Regions from separate parts of the Pseudoalteromonas nanhaiensis genome, predicted to be linked through region 1. Evidence: predicted binding sites of a transcription regulator. Region 1 holds the regulator's gene; each other region holds the start of a gene.
What was found. The regulator FliA, encoded in region 1, starts transcription of late flagellar genes. The targets are predictions, from matches to a motif close to CTAAAGNTNNNNNNNNNNNNGCCGATA.
Positions count from the first base shown of each region.

Region 2: a site for FliA is predicted at 2,428-2,454, ahead of pomA (flagellar motor protein PomA). Genes of this name have one in related genera too.
Region 3: a site for FliA is predicted at 3,436-3,462, ahead of ACSFVZ_RS19605 (DUF5610 domain-containing protein). Genes of this name have one in related genera too.

Region 1 covers NZ_JBPNYQ010000006.1:111,176-116,044, forward strand. The annotation lists gene ACSFVZ_RS07930 (chemotaxis protein CheA) at 1-1,159, opposite strand, end outside; gene ACSFVZ_RS07935 (protein phosphatase CheZ) at 1,175-1,942, opposite strand; gene cheY (chemotaxis response regulator CheY) at 1,960-2,343, opposite strand; gene ACSFVZ_RS07945 (RNA polymerase sigma factor FliA) at 2,384-3,094, opposite strand; gene ACSFVZ_RS07950 (MinD/ParA family ATP-binding protein) at 3,121-3,981, opposite strand; gene flhF (flagellar biosynthesis GTPase FlhF) at 3,974-4,869, opposite strand, start outside.
Region 2 covers NZ_JBPNYQ010000010.1:136,852-141,720, reverse strand. The annotation lists gene ACSFVZ_RS11010 (hypothetical protein) at 65-541, opposite strand; gene ACSFVZ_RS11005 (flagellar motor protein MotB) at 671-1,594, opposite strand; gene pomA (flagellar motor protein PomA) at 1,598-2,365, opposite strand; gene xseB (exodeoxyribonuclease VII small subunit) at 2,637-2,879, shown strand; gene ispA ((2E,6E)-farnesyl diphosphate synthase) at 2,884-3,771, shown strand; gene dxs (1-deoxy-D-xylulose-5-phosphate synthase) at 3,861-4,869, shown strand, end outside.
Region 3 covers NZ_JBPNYQ010000037.1:1,400-6,268, reverse strand. The annotation lists gene ACSFVZ_RS19630 (serine/threonine protein kinase) at 1-403, shown strand, start outside; gene ACSFVZ_RS19625 (thiol:disulfide interchange protein DsbA/DsbL) at 434-1,057, shown strand; gene ACSFVZ_RS19620 (thiol:disulfide interchange protein DsbA/DsbL) at 1,076-1,714, shown strand; gene ACSFVZ_RS19615 (2-thiouracil desulfurase family protein) at 1,772-2,227, shown strand; gene trmA (tRNA (uridine(54)-C5)-methyltransferase TrmA) at 2,230-3,327, opposite strand; gene ACSFVZ_RS19605 (DUF5610 domain-containing protein) at 3,492-4,610, shown strand; gene murI (glutamate racemase) at 4,677-4,869, shown strand, end outside.

The sequences.
Region 1 (4,869 bases):
TCATAATTTCATCTAGGCGTTTTGTATCAACACGTACAGTGGTTTCGGCCTGAGGTGGCGGCGCTTTTTTCGGTGCAGCAGCAGACTCAGGCGCTTTAGCTGGTGCAGGAGTCGCTTTACTTGGTGCTGCTGGTTTACTCGGTGCAGCTTGTTGTGGCGCAGCTTTAGCAACAGGTTTCTCTGCTTGCGTTGGTTTCTCTGGCTCTACGTTCGGTGCGGCTGTTGGGGTGCTTTCAAGTGATTTTGGTGCACTCCCTTTGCCATGTAATTCGTCAAGTAATGCTTCAAATTCATCATCACTGATCTCGTCATCACCATCACTACTTACACTGGTGCTAGGAGCAGCAGGTTTTGGAGCTTCAGGTTGAGGGGTATCGGGTTGTTTAACTTCACCAAAACTACCCACGCCATGAAGTTCGTCTAATAAGCTATCAAACTCATCGTCGGTAATGTCATCACTATCATTGCTGCTTGTATCGAGAGTTGCAGCTGCAGGTCCTTGACCTTTACCATGTAACTCATCAAGTAAACTTTCAAATTCGTCTTCAGTGATTTCATCAATATTCTGTGAAGCACTCTCTTGAGCTAAACCACCACCATCAAATAGCATATCAAAAGCAAACGGGTCGCTTTCATCAATATTATCAGTGTTTATGTCGGCTGTTACATCAGCAGTATCAACAACAGGTTCTTCTACTACTGGCTCTTCAGGTGCAGGGGTTGTGTCTTCAATAACACTAGTGTCTTCTCCTGCAAGCTCTTCTGCTGTTGGTGGCTGACTTAACTTGTGAAGTACATCAAGTAGAGCAGGATCGGCAGGCTCTGGTTGCTCACGATTTTGAATAGTTGAGAACATTTCGTTGATGGTATCAAGAGCTTGAAGAATAACATCCATTAATTCAGGTGTTACACTACGCACACCTTGGCGAAGTAAATCGAAGACATTTTCTGCACCATGACAAGCGTCAACAAGCTCTGTCATACTCAAGAAACCTGCCCCACCTTTTACAGTGTGGAAACCTCTAAAAATTGCGTTAAGTAAGTCTTTGTCTTCTGGGTTGTTCTCAAGCTGAACCAATTGTTCTGACAAAAGCTCTAGAATTTCCCCTGCTTCAACAAGGAAATCCTGTAAAATATCTTCATCGACTTCAAAGCTCATGCAGTTACTCTCCTCTTAGAAGCCCAAACTTGATAATAGGTCATCAACTTCATCTTGTCCTGAGACAACATCATCACGTGACTCTGCATCAATAATTGGCCCTTCAGGACCTGCTAGCGTATCGCTTGTTGCAGGTGCTTGTTCTGTGGCCTGTTTTTCTTGTTTTTGCTGACCATCTTCTTGACTGCCGAATACAGTTAAGAGATTAATTAAACTGTCTTCAACTTCTCGTACTAGTTCAATAACACGGCGAATTACCTGACCAGTTAAATCTTGGTAGTCTTGTGCCATAAGCACATTGGTCATCAAGCCTTGTAATTCATCAGTTTTAGCATGAGAGTTGTTCATGAACTTATCTAAGCTATGGCATAAGGTTTTAAACTCACCAAGCTCAATTTCTCGGTTCATCAATCGATCCCACGTGGGCTTGATTGTTGCAATTTCATCAGCAAGTTGTTGAGCAATAGGTAAACTTGCCTCAACAGCATCCATGGTTTTATTTGCTGCATTTTCTGTCATTTCCATGACATAGTTTAATCGCTGTTTAGCGTCGGGTATCGCATCGGTAGTTAAATCGGCGAGACGAGTATCAAGATCAAAGTTCTTTAACGCTTCATGCAGTTGACGCGTCAATTTACCGACTTCGGCAAACAACTCTGATTGTTCTTTTGATGCGGCTTCAAGAATTAGCTTATCTGCCTTCTCTTGTTCACCTTTTTCAAGATACTCAACAAGTTGACGAGCTTGCTCTAAACTTATATGAGGCGCAGCAGGTGCTGACATAAGCCTCTCCCCTTAGATTAACCTAAACGTTCAAACACTTTTTCCAATTTGGTTTTAAGTGTCGCAGCAGTAAATGGTTTAACAATGTAGCCATTAACACCTGCTTGAGCAGCAGCAACAATTTGTTCTTTTTTCGCTTCAGCTGTTACCATTAAAACAGGAATGTGTTTAAGGCTATCATCGGCACGTATAGCACGTAACAAATCAATACCTTGCATGCCAGGCATATTCCAATCTGTTACAACAAAATCAAATTCTTGATTTTGTAGCATTGGTAATGCTGTTGAACCATCATCAGCTTCCTGCACATTGGTAAAACCTAAATCCCTTAATAGATTTTTAATGATACGTCTCATTGTAGAAAAATCGTCAACAACAAGAATCTTCATGTTTTTATCCAAAACATCCTCCGGTGAGGTTTGAACCTATATTTACTTACTACTAATTAATCCAGTCATTGATTTTTGCTTTGAGCTTAATCATCGCCTGACCATGTATTTGACTCACACGCGACTCGCTAACATCGAGTATGTGTCCTATTTCTTTCAAGTTCATTTCATCGTTGTAATACAAAGACAAAACAAGGGCATCTCTTTCTGGTAACGATTGGATAGCCGTTAATAGAGACTGGTTAAACCGCTCATTTTTAACGTTATTAAACGGTTTGTCTAGTGCTAAATCATGACCCATTGGTGTTATTACGTCTTCATCAACACCTAAATCCTCGATACCTAATACTTTACTTGAATTAACGTCATGTAGAATATGATGGTACTCATCTAGTGTAATATCAAGTTTTTCAGCAACTTCTGTGTCTTTGGGCTCGCGGTTTAGGGTACTTTCTAATTCAGCAATTGTTTCTGCGACTAGACGTGCATTTCGATGCACAGAGCGTGGTGCCCAATCGCCTCGACGGATTTCATCAAGCATTGCACCGCGAATTCTGATACCTGCAAAGGTTTCAAAACTTGCACCTTTACTAGCGTCGAAGTTTTTTGACGCCTCAATAAGGCCGATCATACCTGACTGAATTAAATCATCGAGCTGAACACTAGCAGGTAAACGAGCAATCAAATGACACGCCACTTTTTTGACTAAAGAGGCGTGCTTTTCAACAATCGCATTTAAATTCTGTGCTGATTGATATCCCATCGCTTTATTCACCGATGTTGTCATAGTTAGCCGTTTACTAGTTTCTCAATAAAAAATTCTAAGTGACCAGACGGTTGGTTAGGGATCGGCCACTTAACTGCTTTCGTTGCTAATGTTTTAAACGCCACCGCTGCTGGTGAGTTTGGAAATAACTCAACGATAACCTTTTGACGTCGCGTAGATTTACGCATGTTTTCGTCATAGGGAATCGTTGCGACTAATTCCATAGAAACATCTAAAAAACGATCCGTTACTTTTGAAAGTTTAGCAAATAATTCTTGCCCTTCACGCATGCTACGCACCATGTTGGCAACAATTTTAAATTTATATACACCATGCTCTCGGCTTAACACTTTAATAAGCGCGTAGGCATCTGTAATTGAGGTAGGTTCATCACACACAACCACAACGACATCTTGTGCTGCACGTGAAAAGCTTAATACCATGTCCGAAATACCTGCGGCGGTATCGACAATTAAAATATCAAACTCGGTGTTTAATTCGCTAAAAGCGCGAATAAGGCCTGCATGCTCAGAAGGAGTTAACTCCACCATGCTTTGCGAGCCAGACGTTGCTGGCACAATTTTAATACCAGCAGGGCCTTCTACAAGAATTTCATCAAGCTCACATTCGCCAGATAAAACATGAGATAAATTACGTTCAACACGTAAACCAAGCATCACGTCGCAGTTTGCCAATCCTAAATCGGCATCCAATACTAATACGCGGTTTCCTTGCTGACCTAATGCAATTGCAGTGTTGAGTGATACATTCGTTTTGCCCACACCACCTTTGCCGCCAGTAACAGCGATAACTTTAACGCCACTATTATTATTTTGATTCATTTTGCGCAGGCCGCTTGCTTGATCTAATACTGTGTTAATCATACATCCCTACTGTGTTCGACGCTACTGCTTGACGTCGTGAATGTTGTGCTTTTGCTCGTTTTAAATACAATTGTTCAGCTTTTTTCACTAGTTTTTCAGCATTCGCTACGCGAATATCTTCTGGAACACGCTGACCATTAGTAAGATACCCTATTGGCAGGCGATTTTGAATCGCTATGCTAATAATCTCACCTAAACTCAACGATTCATCCAATTTAGTGAAGATACAGCCACTTAGCTGAACCTTTTTAAAGTGTCTTACGGTTTCTTGTAGCACATTAATTTGTGCTGTAGCACTCAACACTAAATAACTACGAATATCAACTCGCTGATTACGCATTAAGGTATTAAGTTGCTCAGTTAAGCGTAAATCACGTTGGCTCATACCTGCAGTGTCTATTAATACTAGACGCTTATTTCGTAAATGGTATAGCACTTCAGCCAATTCATTGGCATCTTTTACTTGCTTCACACCACAACCAATAATACGGCCATAAGTTGCAAGTTGCTCGTAGGCACCAATACGGTAAGTATCAGTCGTGATAAGCGCCACTTTATCGGCACCATATTTTTGTGCACCAAGTGCTGCGAGTTTTGCAACAGTGGTTGTTTTACCAACACCTGTAGGGCCAACTAAAGCGAATACACCACCTTGACGCAGGATTTCGTTATTCGTTGTATGCATTTGGTTTTCAACCATTTGCAGAAGTGCTTGCCAAGCTTGTTGACGTGATACATCGTCAGGAATAAAACAGGCCATTTGCTCTGCAACGTCACGCTCAATACCCATACCAGCTAAACGGTCAATCATACACGCACGAGTCGGATCGCGACGCGCCATATCTTGTTGCATTAAGCCTGATACTTGATGTTCAAGTAATTGACGAA
Region 2 (4,869 bases), on a different contig from region 1:
AGCAACACTAAATACTGTTTTTATAAACAGTAGTCTAGCACAGGATTTTTAACTTAGGAATCGCTTAAGCTTGCTGACTTCGTCGAGTAAAGAGATAGATAAGTGGTAGGTAACAAACGACCACAGTACCAATATTGATTAGCGGTAGCAGGGTCTTATACATGTAGGTACTGTATGATAAATCCCAAAGATGGCGGTCGACCAAACGGAACAGTTGTAAAATTGGCGCCATAATAACAACAAGTTGTCCCAACACACTTTGCCATAAGTAGACTTTGTCTTTAATACCTAAATAAGCAATGATTGCCATCCAAGCAATATCATTAAAAGCCCAGACTACATAGCGCCAGATATAAATGTCATCAAATTCTTTTAAAGCAGAATAAATAAGAGTTCCATAAAGGAAAAAAGCAGCAGTAATAACAGAGAAATAAAAAGCAGGCCAATCTTTACGAAGATAAAAAATAATAATAGCTGGGCTCAAAATGAACACCCAGCTATTGCTTAAGATAACTCTAATTTCTACAAACCAGTCAGGCAAAATGTAGCGCCTTAATCAGTTTTATCGTCATCACCGCCATCACCATTGCCTGGCATATAGCTATATTTATCAACTTTTTTCATTTGTATACTCCATTACATCTGTTAATGAAGTTTCACTTTAATTGATTTATTGCCTCACATCAATAGGCTCAGATTCATGCGCCTTACCTTGCATAATAGAGATCTCGACTCGTCGGTTACGCCTACGATCTTCATCGGTTACATTCGGTACTAGTGGCCTTGTTTCTGCGTGACCTACAACCATCATACGAGATTTATCAAAACCGGGGGCCTTTTCCATTTCGCTAGCAACTGCAACAGCACGTTTTGACGACAAATCCCAATTGTTTGTATAAAGCTCATTCGATACTTGGAAATCATCTGTATGCCCTGACACGGTTATTTCACCCGGCACATCTTTTAACAGCGTAGCAATATCACGAATGATAGGTTTAAACCTAGGCTGTAAGAAAGCACTGCCTGATGGGAATGAACCATTCTCACGAATGCGAATAATAATTTGCTGACCTAATGACTCAAGTTCAATCGCACCATCCATAATTTGCTGCTCAAGCTGTTGGGCAATTTTCTTCACAAGCTCATTCGTTTGCTCTTGATCGGCTGCAGAAATTGACTGCTCCATTGCTTGTTGCTGAGCAGTGCTTTGTGATTCCCCACCACGCTTATTACCACGCTGTTCTTGACGACCACCTGCAGAGCTTTCATCACCAGCCTGAAACTCGAGCATTTGTTGTGTCATCTCTACGGTTTGTTGTTGAATTGTCTCGATAGGAGTAGGTTCAGGTTTGCCTGGAGTGAACTCCATTGCAATGACCGAGGTCCCTTTTGGAATATCTTTTACTTCAATTTTATTTTGTACACCAAAAGCAAACTTCATTGAACCTGCTATCTGCTTAAACTTAAGAACATCCATTTCCGAGAAAGCAAGCAAGAGTACAAAGAAGCACATTAATAGCGACATTAAATCTGCGAAGGTTCCCATCCAGGCAGGTAACCCCGGAGGTGGACATTTGCACTCTTGATCTGACATGCCCTACTCCTCGGTATCGACTTTACGTTTTGATTCAGCTAAATAGTTTTTCAAGATGCCTTCGATGACTTTCGGGTTTTGACCATCTTGAATACCCAGTACCGCATCAAGAATTAAACGTTGGTTGAGAGCTTCTTCATCTTTACGCAGCTCTAGTTTTACCTGAATAGGAATTGCAACAACGTTAGCCAAAAAAGCACCATAAAGTGTTGTTAAAAGAGCTACAGCCATTGCTGGACCAATTGCTTTTGGGTCATCCATGTTAGATAACATTGCAACCAAGCCAATTAGCGTGCCTATCATCCCCATCGCAGGAGCGATATCGGCAAGCGACTTAAATAAACCTGCACCAAGTTCATGGCGAGTAGCGGTGAGGGAAATATCTTTTTGCAGTGTGGCACGAACTACATCAGCATCATGACCATCCACTAACATATCAACCCCTTTGCGCATAAAGCCGTTAGGGATTTCGGCTTCTTCTAATGCTAAGAAACCACCTTTACGTGCTGAGTCAGCTAATTCTACTGCTTTTTCAATTAATTCTTCTGGCGATTCAATTTTGAACATAAAGGCTTTTGCAGCGACCTTACCAATGCCCAAAAATTGCCCCATAGTGAAGTTCGATAACACGATAAAAATCGAACCACCAAATACAATGACCACCGAAGGCGTGTTATAAAACATTGCAACTTGGCCGTCACTACTTAATACCATCGACATAGCAATTAAGCCTATGGCACCAAGAATACCTATTATGGTTGCTAAATCCACATACCCCTCCAGAGGAACAATTACACGACACCAACGGCATCAAATTTTTATTATTAACTGCTTATCGGCAAGCAATTGAATTACTTAAATCATTAAATGAATTAATTTTATTTTAATGTAAGATTTTTAAGCTACAAGTTGCCGCTACTTCTAAAACCGTAAAAATAGCATATTGATTTCCTTTTATGCGCAAAAAAACACATCATTCTTTGACCTAGTTTAGCATTCCCCCTAAAATTGGCCTCACTTTCTATTAGCTATCGAGGCCACTATGGCAACAAAGAAACCAGAAAACTTGAGTTTTGAAGAAGCACTGGATGAATTATCTCAGATTGTTGCACAAATGGAGCAAGGTGAACTGTCTTTAGAACAATCGCTAAAACAGTTTGAGCGTGGTATAGCGCTTGCGAATGCCTCATCTGGAAAATTACAACAAGCCGAACAAAAAGTGGCCATATTAATGGGTAACGATAGCCAAGCTCCTCTTAGCAACTTTGACTCAAACTTGGACTAATTAAGTGCAATTAAAAGAACAATTACAACGCGCTCGAGAAGACGTTGAAGCACATTTAAATCGCTATTTCGAACTGCCACTAAACACTGAAAAAACCATTAAAGAAGCCACTCATTACGGCGTTTTAAATGGTGGTAAGCGCTTACGTCCTTACCTCGTTTATGCGACGGGCCGCATGATGGGAGCTGACAAAGCTGACCTTGATATTCTTGCCGCTGCTATTGAGTGTATTCATAGCTACTCGTTAGTTCATGATGACCTACCAGCAATGGATGATGATGACTTAAGACGTGGCCGCCCTACTTGTCATATTGTTTATGGTGAAGCGCAAGCTATTCTCGCCGGTGATGCTCTTCAAACATTAGCATTTGATTTAATTGCTAACCATCAGTTTGCAGTACCTGCGACACAACAGGTAAGAATGATCGCCTCGTTAAGCAAAGCCTCAGGTATAGAGGGTATGGTAGGTGGTCAGGCACTTGATATTGAAGCCACTGATAAAGCAATTACAGTCGAAGAACTAGAACGTATTCATCAACTTAAAACTGGCGCATTACTCAACTGTGCAATTACCTTGGGGGCTTTGGCCGCGCCGCAATGTGATGAGCAAACGTTAAAGCAACTTAATTTGTTTGGTCAAGCAATTGGTCTGGCTTTTCAGGTACAGGACGATATTCTCGATGTAGAGGCAGACACCGAAACGTTAGGCAAACCGCAAGGTTCAGATATTGCGGCCAATAAAGCGACCTACCCTGCATTATTAGGTATGGCAGGCGCTAAGCAAAAAGCACAAGACTTATTGGCTCGGGCTCATAAAGCACTTGAGGCTATTGATTACGACACCCGCGAGCTGGCAAGCCTTGCTAGCTATATTGTTGAGCGTAATTATTAACGTCTAAAAAAGAAAGACAAAATAACTAAAAAATCAGAGCAGCAATGGGCTATAATGCACTCTGGTTAGCGAAGGATGTATATAAAATCATGACACTTGATAGTAGCAAGTATCCATTATTAAGTTTGGTTGACGAACCAGCACAACTGCGTGATATTGCGCAAGATAAGTTACCTGCGTTTAGTAAAGAGTTACGCGAATACCTGCTTAATTCAGTTTCGCAAAGTAGTGGTCATTTAGCATCAGGTTTAGGTACTGTTGAGTTAACAGTGGCCCTTCATTATGTCTATAACACCCCTGAAGATCGTTTAGTATGGGATGTGGGTCATCAAGCATACCCGCACAAAATCTTAACGGGTCGCCGTGACCAAATGCATACTATCCGTCAAAAAGACGGTTTACACCCTTTCCCATTCCGTGAAGAAAGCCCTTACGACACCTTCAGTGTTGGTCATTCAAGTACTTCTATTTCTGCAGCGCTCGGCATGGCTATTGCCGCTGAAAAAGAAGGTAAAGATCGTAAAACGGTTGCTGTTATTGGCGATGGCGCAATTACTGCTGGTATGGCATTTGAAGCGATGAACCACATGGGCGATGTAAACCCTAACGTGTTAATTATCTTAAACGATAATGAAATGTCGATTTCAGAAAACGTAGGTGCCCTAAACAACCACTTTGCACGTATTTTGTCTGGTAGCTTCTACACCAATATTCGCGAAGGCAGTAAAAAACTTCTTTCGGGTTTACCGCCAGTGAAAGAACTTGCCAGCCGCATGGAAGAACACCTAAAAGGTATGGTCATTCCGGGCACATTCTTTGAAGAATTAGGCCTAAATTACATCGGCCCAATCGACGGTCACGATGTCAATATGTTGGTCGATACCTTACGTAATATGCGTAACCTTAAAGGCCCTCAGCTACTGCATATTAAAACGCAAAAAGGTAAAGGTTATAAACCTGCTGAAGCGGATCCAATTGGTTACCATGGCGTACCAAAATTTGATCCGAGCATGTCTAAATTACCAAAATCAAAACCTGGCGCTGCCACATTCTCAAATGTGTTCGGTGACTGGCTTTGTGATATGGCAGCACAAGATG
Region 3 (4,869 bases), on a different contig from region 1:
AACTATCCGCCTGCACGGTGACTGTCATGCTGGAAATATATTGTGGTCGGGTGATGCATTGATGTTTGTTGATTTAGATGACAGTCGTCAAGGTCCTGCAATTCAAGACTTATGGATGATGCTCAGTGGCGATCGTAACAATCAACTGTTACAGTTAGACACCTTAGTGGCTGCTTATGAAGAATTTTGTGACTTTGATCACAGCCAATTAAAGTTAATTGAGCCACTCAGAGCGATGCGCATGGTTCATTATATGGGCTGGCTTGCAAAAAGATGGGATGATCCGGCATTTCCTCGGAACTTTTCTTGGTTTGCTGAAGACAAATACTGGGAACAGCAAATATTAGCCCTAAAAGAACAACTTGCAGCGTTACAAGAAGCGCCGTTAAAATTATTACCATAAATTTTAAATTTAATTAGAGACGAGAAAACAATGTTCAAAAAATTAAAGTTAAGTCTACTTATTTTATGTTTACCATTCGCAGCATTAGCAGCGAATTTTGAAGCGGGAAATCAATACGAAGTATTAAACGTTGAAAAAAGTAAAGCGCCGCAAGTTACAGAGTTTTTCTCATTCTATTGTCCACATTGTTTTCAATTTGAGCCAGTTGCAAAAGCGCTTGCGTCTAAATTGCCAGAAGGCACAGAGTTTGTAAAAAGCCATGTTAACTTTTTAGGTGGTGTTTCAAAGCAAACACAAAGTAACCTAAGTTATGCTTACCTAATTGCTAAACAGCATGGTAAAGGCGAACAAGTTGCTGACCAAATTTTTAATAGCATCCACAAGCAACGTGTACTGCTTCAAGACCTAAAAGATGTTAAAGCATTACTCGCCACTAACGGTATTACAAGTGACGTGTTTGATACTGATATTGCGAGTATGCCAGTGATCAGCGCAGAGAAGGCAATGCGTGACAAGCAACAGCAGTACTCAGAGATGGGCGCATTAACAGGCGTACCTACTTTTATCGTTAATGATAAATATAAAATTAATTTAAATACCATCAAGAGCCAACAGATGCTTGATGAGTTAGTCGCATTTTTATTAAAACAATAATGTTGGAGTGATGAAGTAATGATCAAGTTAGTAAAGGCTGCATTTATGGCTATGACGCTAGGTTTAGCGGCTAATGCAACGGCAGCGCAATACGAAGAAGGGAAGCATTATGAAACAATTGATGCACGCGCTTCTAAAAAGCCAGAAGTAAAAGAGTTCTTTTCATTTTATTGCCCCGCGTGTAATAACTTTGAACCGGTTGTAAAAGAACTAAAGCCGTTATTAGACAAAAAAATCACTTTTAAGAAAAGTTCAGTGAATTTTGTTGGTCCTCGTGACCCAGAAATTCAAACTATTTTAGCGCAATCTATGGCTGCTGCTGCCGTCCTTCCACAAAAAGAGGCGATTATAGCTGCTATCTTTAACCATATTCATACCAAGCGTGCACGCATTAATGAATTAGCTGATATGAAAGACATCTTCGTTTCACAAGGTGTAACAGCAGAAGACTTTGATAAGTACTACAACAGTTTTTCTGTACGCACGATGGCGTCTAAAATGGCACGTGATCAAGAGTACTATCAACAAAAAGGTGCTTTAAAAGGCGTTCCAACCTTTATTGTTAACGGTAAATACCGTTTAATCTTAGGTGCAGACTCAGGTATTAGCGATGCTAAAAGCATGGCTGGTTTAATTAATTACCTAGCAGATAAGTAAGCTTAGCTTAATTAAAATAAAAGCTCCGTTCGCGGAGCTTTTTTGTTGGTACAGCACATGCAAAAATTATTAGTTTCAAGTTGTTTATTAGGAAACCCTGTTCGTTATGATGGGCAATCGCAAAATTTACTTCATCCAGGCTTAGAAACACTCAAACAGCAGGGAAGGCTCATCGCATTCTGTCCTGAAGTAGCTGGTGGGCTGCCCACGGCAAGACCGCCTGCAGAAATAAAAGCAGGAAGAGTACTTACCAAAGATTCGCAGGATGTAACTGTACAATTTGCTTACGGCGCAGAACAAGCACTTAAGCTTTGTCAAAAGCAGGGCATTCGTTATGCGTTATTAAAAGAATCAAGTCCTTCATGCGGTCGCAATACTATTTACGATGGTAGTCATTCTGGAAAGAAAATTTCAGGCATGGGATTAACTGCAAAGCTGTTAACCGAGAATAATATAGCAGTCTACAGCGAGCAGCAGTTGCCAGCGCTATTTACTGCGCTGGCAGAGAAATGATTTTATTTGCGTTGCAAAAACACACCTGATTCGATGTGGTGGGTATAAGGGAATTGATCGAAGATCGCAAAACGTTTTACTTCATGGGTTTTACATAGGTGATCAAGGTCACGCTCAAGGGTGTCTGGATTACACGAGATATAAATAATATTGTCGTAGTTAGCAACTAAGTCACACGTTAGCGTGTCCATGCCTGCGCGTGGTGGATCTACTAAGATTGTTTGGCAGTTATAGCTTGTCAGGTCAATGCCATCTAAACGAGAGAAAGTACGCTCGCCTTTCATCGCTTGAGTAAACTCTTCACTCGACATACGAATGATATCTAAGTTCTCAACTTTATTCTGCGCGATATTGTATTGCGCTGAGTAAACCGATGATTTTGAAATCTCTGTGGCTAATACACGGTCGAATGAACCCGCAAGGGCAATTGAGAAATTACCATTCCCGCAGTATAGCTCCAGTAAGTCATTGCTAAGTGGCTGGCATAGTGCTTGTGCCCACTCTAGCATCTTGATATTCACTTTCGCATTCGGTTGCGTAAAGCTATTTTCGACTTGTTGATAAATTAATTCTTTACCGTTTACATTAAGACGCTCAATGACGTAATCGTTACCAATCACTTCTTTTTGCTTACGCGCACGGCCAATAAAATCAATTTTAAACTGTGCGCTTAATTTTGTTTTCAGCTCTTTAATTGCTTGTAACCACTGCTCATCTAATTGTTTGTGATATAACAAGCTAACGAGGATTTCACCACTTAGGCTAGAAAGGTAATCAATTTGAAATAACTTACGGCGCAGAATTTCGCTGCCCTTTAAGTTTTCGATCATGGCTTGCATCACTTCACCGACTAAAGGTGCTGCAGGGTCAAACTCATCAACACGAATTTTCTCTTTGGTTTGCTGATCAAACATGATGTGAAATAAGTCTTCACCCTCATGCCATACACGAAACTCTGCACGTTGGCGGTAATGAATAGGATCAGAGCCAAACACCTCTAATTTTTCGACTCCAAAACGTCGAAACTGGTTAGTGATGCGCTGCTCTTTCTCACTCAATTGTGCATCGTATTGAGTTGTATCAATTTTTATAACCGCCATGGCTGATTACCTTTTATCTCTTAGCTTTATAACGGCGCTATTGTAGGGAGCGCTGAGGATTTGTCTAGTTTTGTTATTTATTTTAGTGTCGTTTTTTTATACAAAAAACTTAAGTTATGTGGTTTTTGGCCGATAATGAGATAACCATAACATGGAGTCGGATCATGAAAATTGGCAATCTAGGCTATATACCTAATACAAATGTGAATAAATACAATGGCAAACAGGCACTGCAGCAGCCTGCCATTCAAAATCGTCAAGACAGTTATCAGCAACGCGGGCGAGAGCTGGCAGCAAAAGTTCTTGATGATAAACTAGCTGCAGCTCTTGGCTTACCTAAAGCTGAAGAGAAAAAAGATAAACCGCTATTTGATTTTGAAGAGATCGTTAAAAACGTACTCGACTTTGTTGGCGGCGCACTTCGCAAAGCAAAAGCCGATGGTGCTGATGATGAAAAACTCAAAGGCATGCTAGGTGATGCACGCAAAGGTGTGCAAATGGGTATCGACGATGCGTATGATGAGCTCAAAGAGTCAGGCATTCTTAATGATGATATAAAAGAAGGCATCGAAAAATCTAAAGAAGGCATCTATAAAGGTATAGATGAGCTAGAAGATGATTTATTCAACCCTAAACCGAACGCAGTTTCAGTAAGCCAAGCTCAATACCTTAGTTTAAGTAATAACGCAGAATACACTTTTACAACGGCTGAAGGTGATGAAGTAAGTATTAGCTTTGCAGATGCCTATGAAAGTAAATCGGCAAGTAGCTACAGTAAAAATGGCGATAACGAAGCGTTTGTTAGTGAATCTTCGCAATCACGAGACTTGTCATTTTCGATGACAGTCAATGGCGATTTAAATGAGCAAGAGCAGCAAGCTATCAATGAATTGATGGAAGACTTGCAAAGTGTCAGTGAAACATTCTTCTCTGGTTCATTAGAAGAAGCCTTTGAACAAGCGAAAGAGTTGAACTTAGGTAATGAACAACTCGTTGGCTTTACGATGGATCTGAAACAAACCAAAACAGTGGCTGCGATAAAAGGCTATGAAGAATATAAACCAGCTCCTGAAAAAGAAGTCGCCGAGAAAATAGCGCCGTTTAATGACGACCTAAAACAGGCATTTAATAAAGCTGGCGACATAGGTTTGCAAAATGAACTAGCTGGTATCTTACAATGGTTGAATCAAGACAAAGAGGAAGTCAGTAAGTTAGTTGATTATACCAAAGCAATGTTCGAGCAAATGAACAAGTTGCGTTCAGCTTCTGAGCAAGACTCATAACCGCAACTTTCTTTTTCTAAAACTGCATGGCAAACTGCTGGCCTTTGATGATCCGAGGTAAGCAGTTTGTCAGTCCATATTATGGTGTTTGATTCAGGTATAGGCGGAACCACTGTACTTGAACAGATCCAAGCATTGATCCCAAATGCTGATTATAGCTATTTCATGGATAATGCATTATTACCTTATGGTTCTCAAAGCCAACAAACCATTATTGACCGCTTACTTGCTTTACTTTGCTTTATAGAAAGTAGAGCGC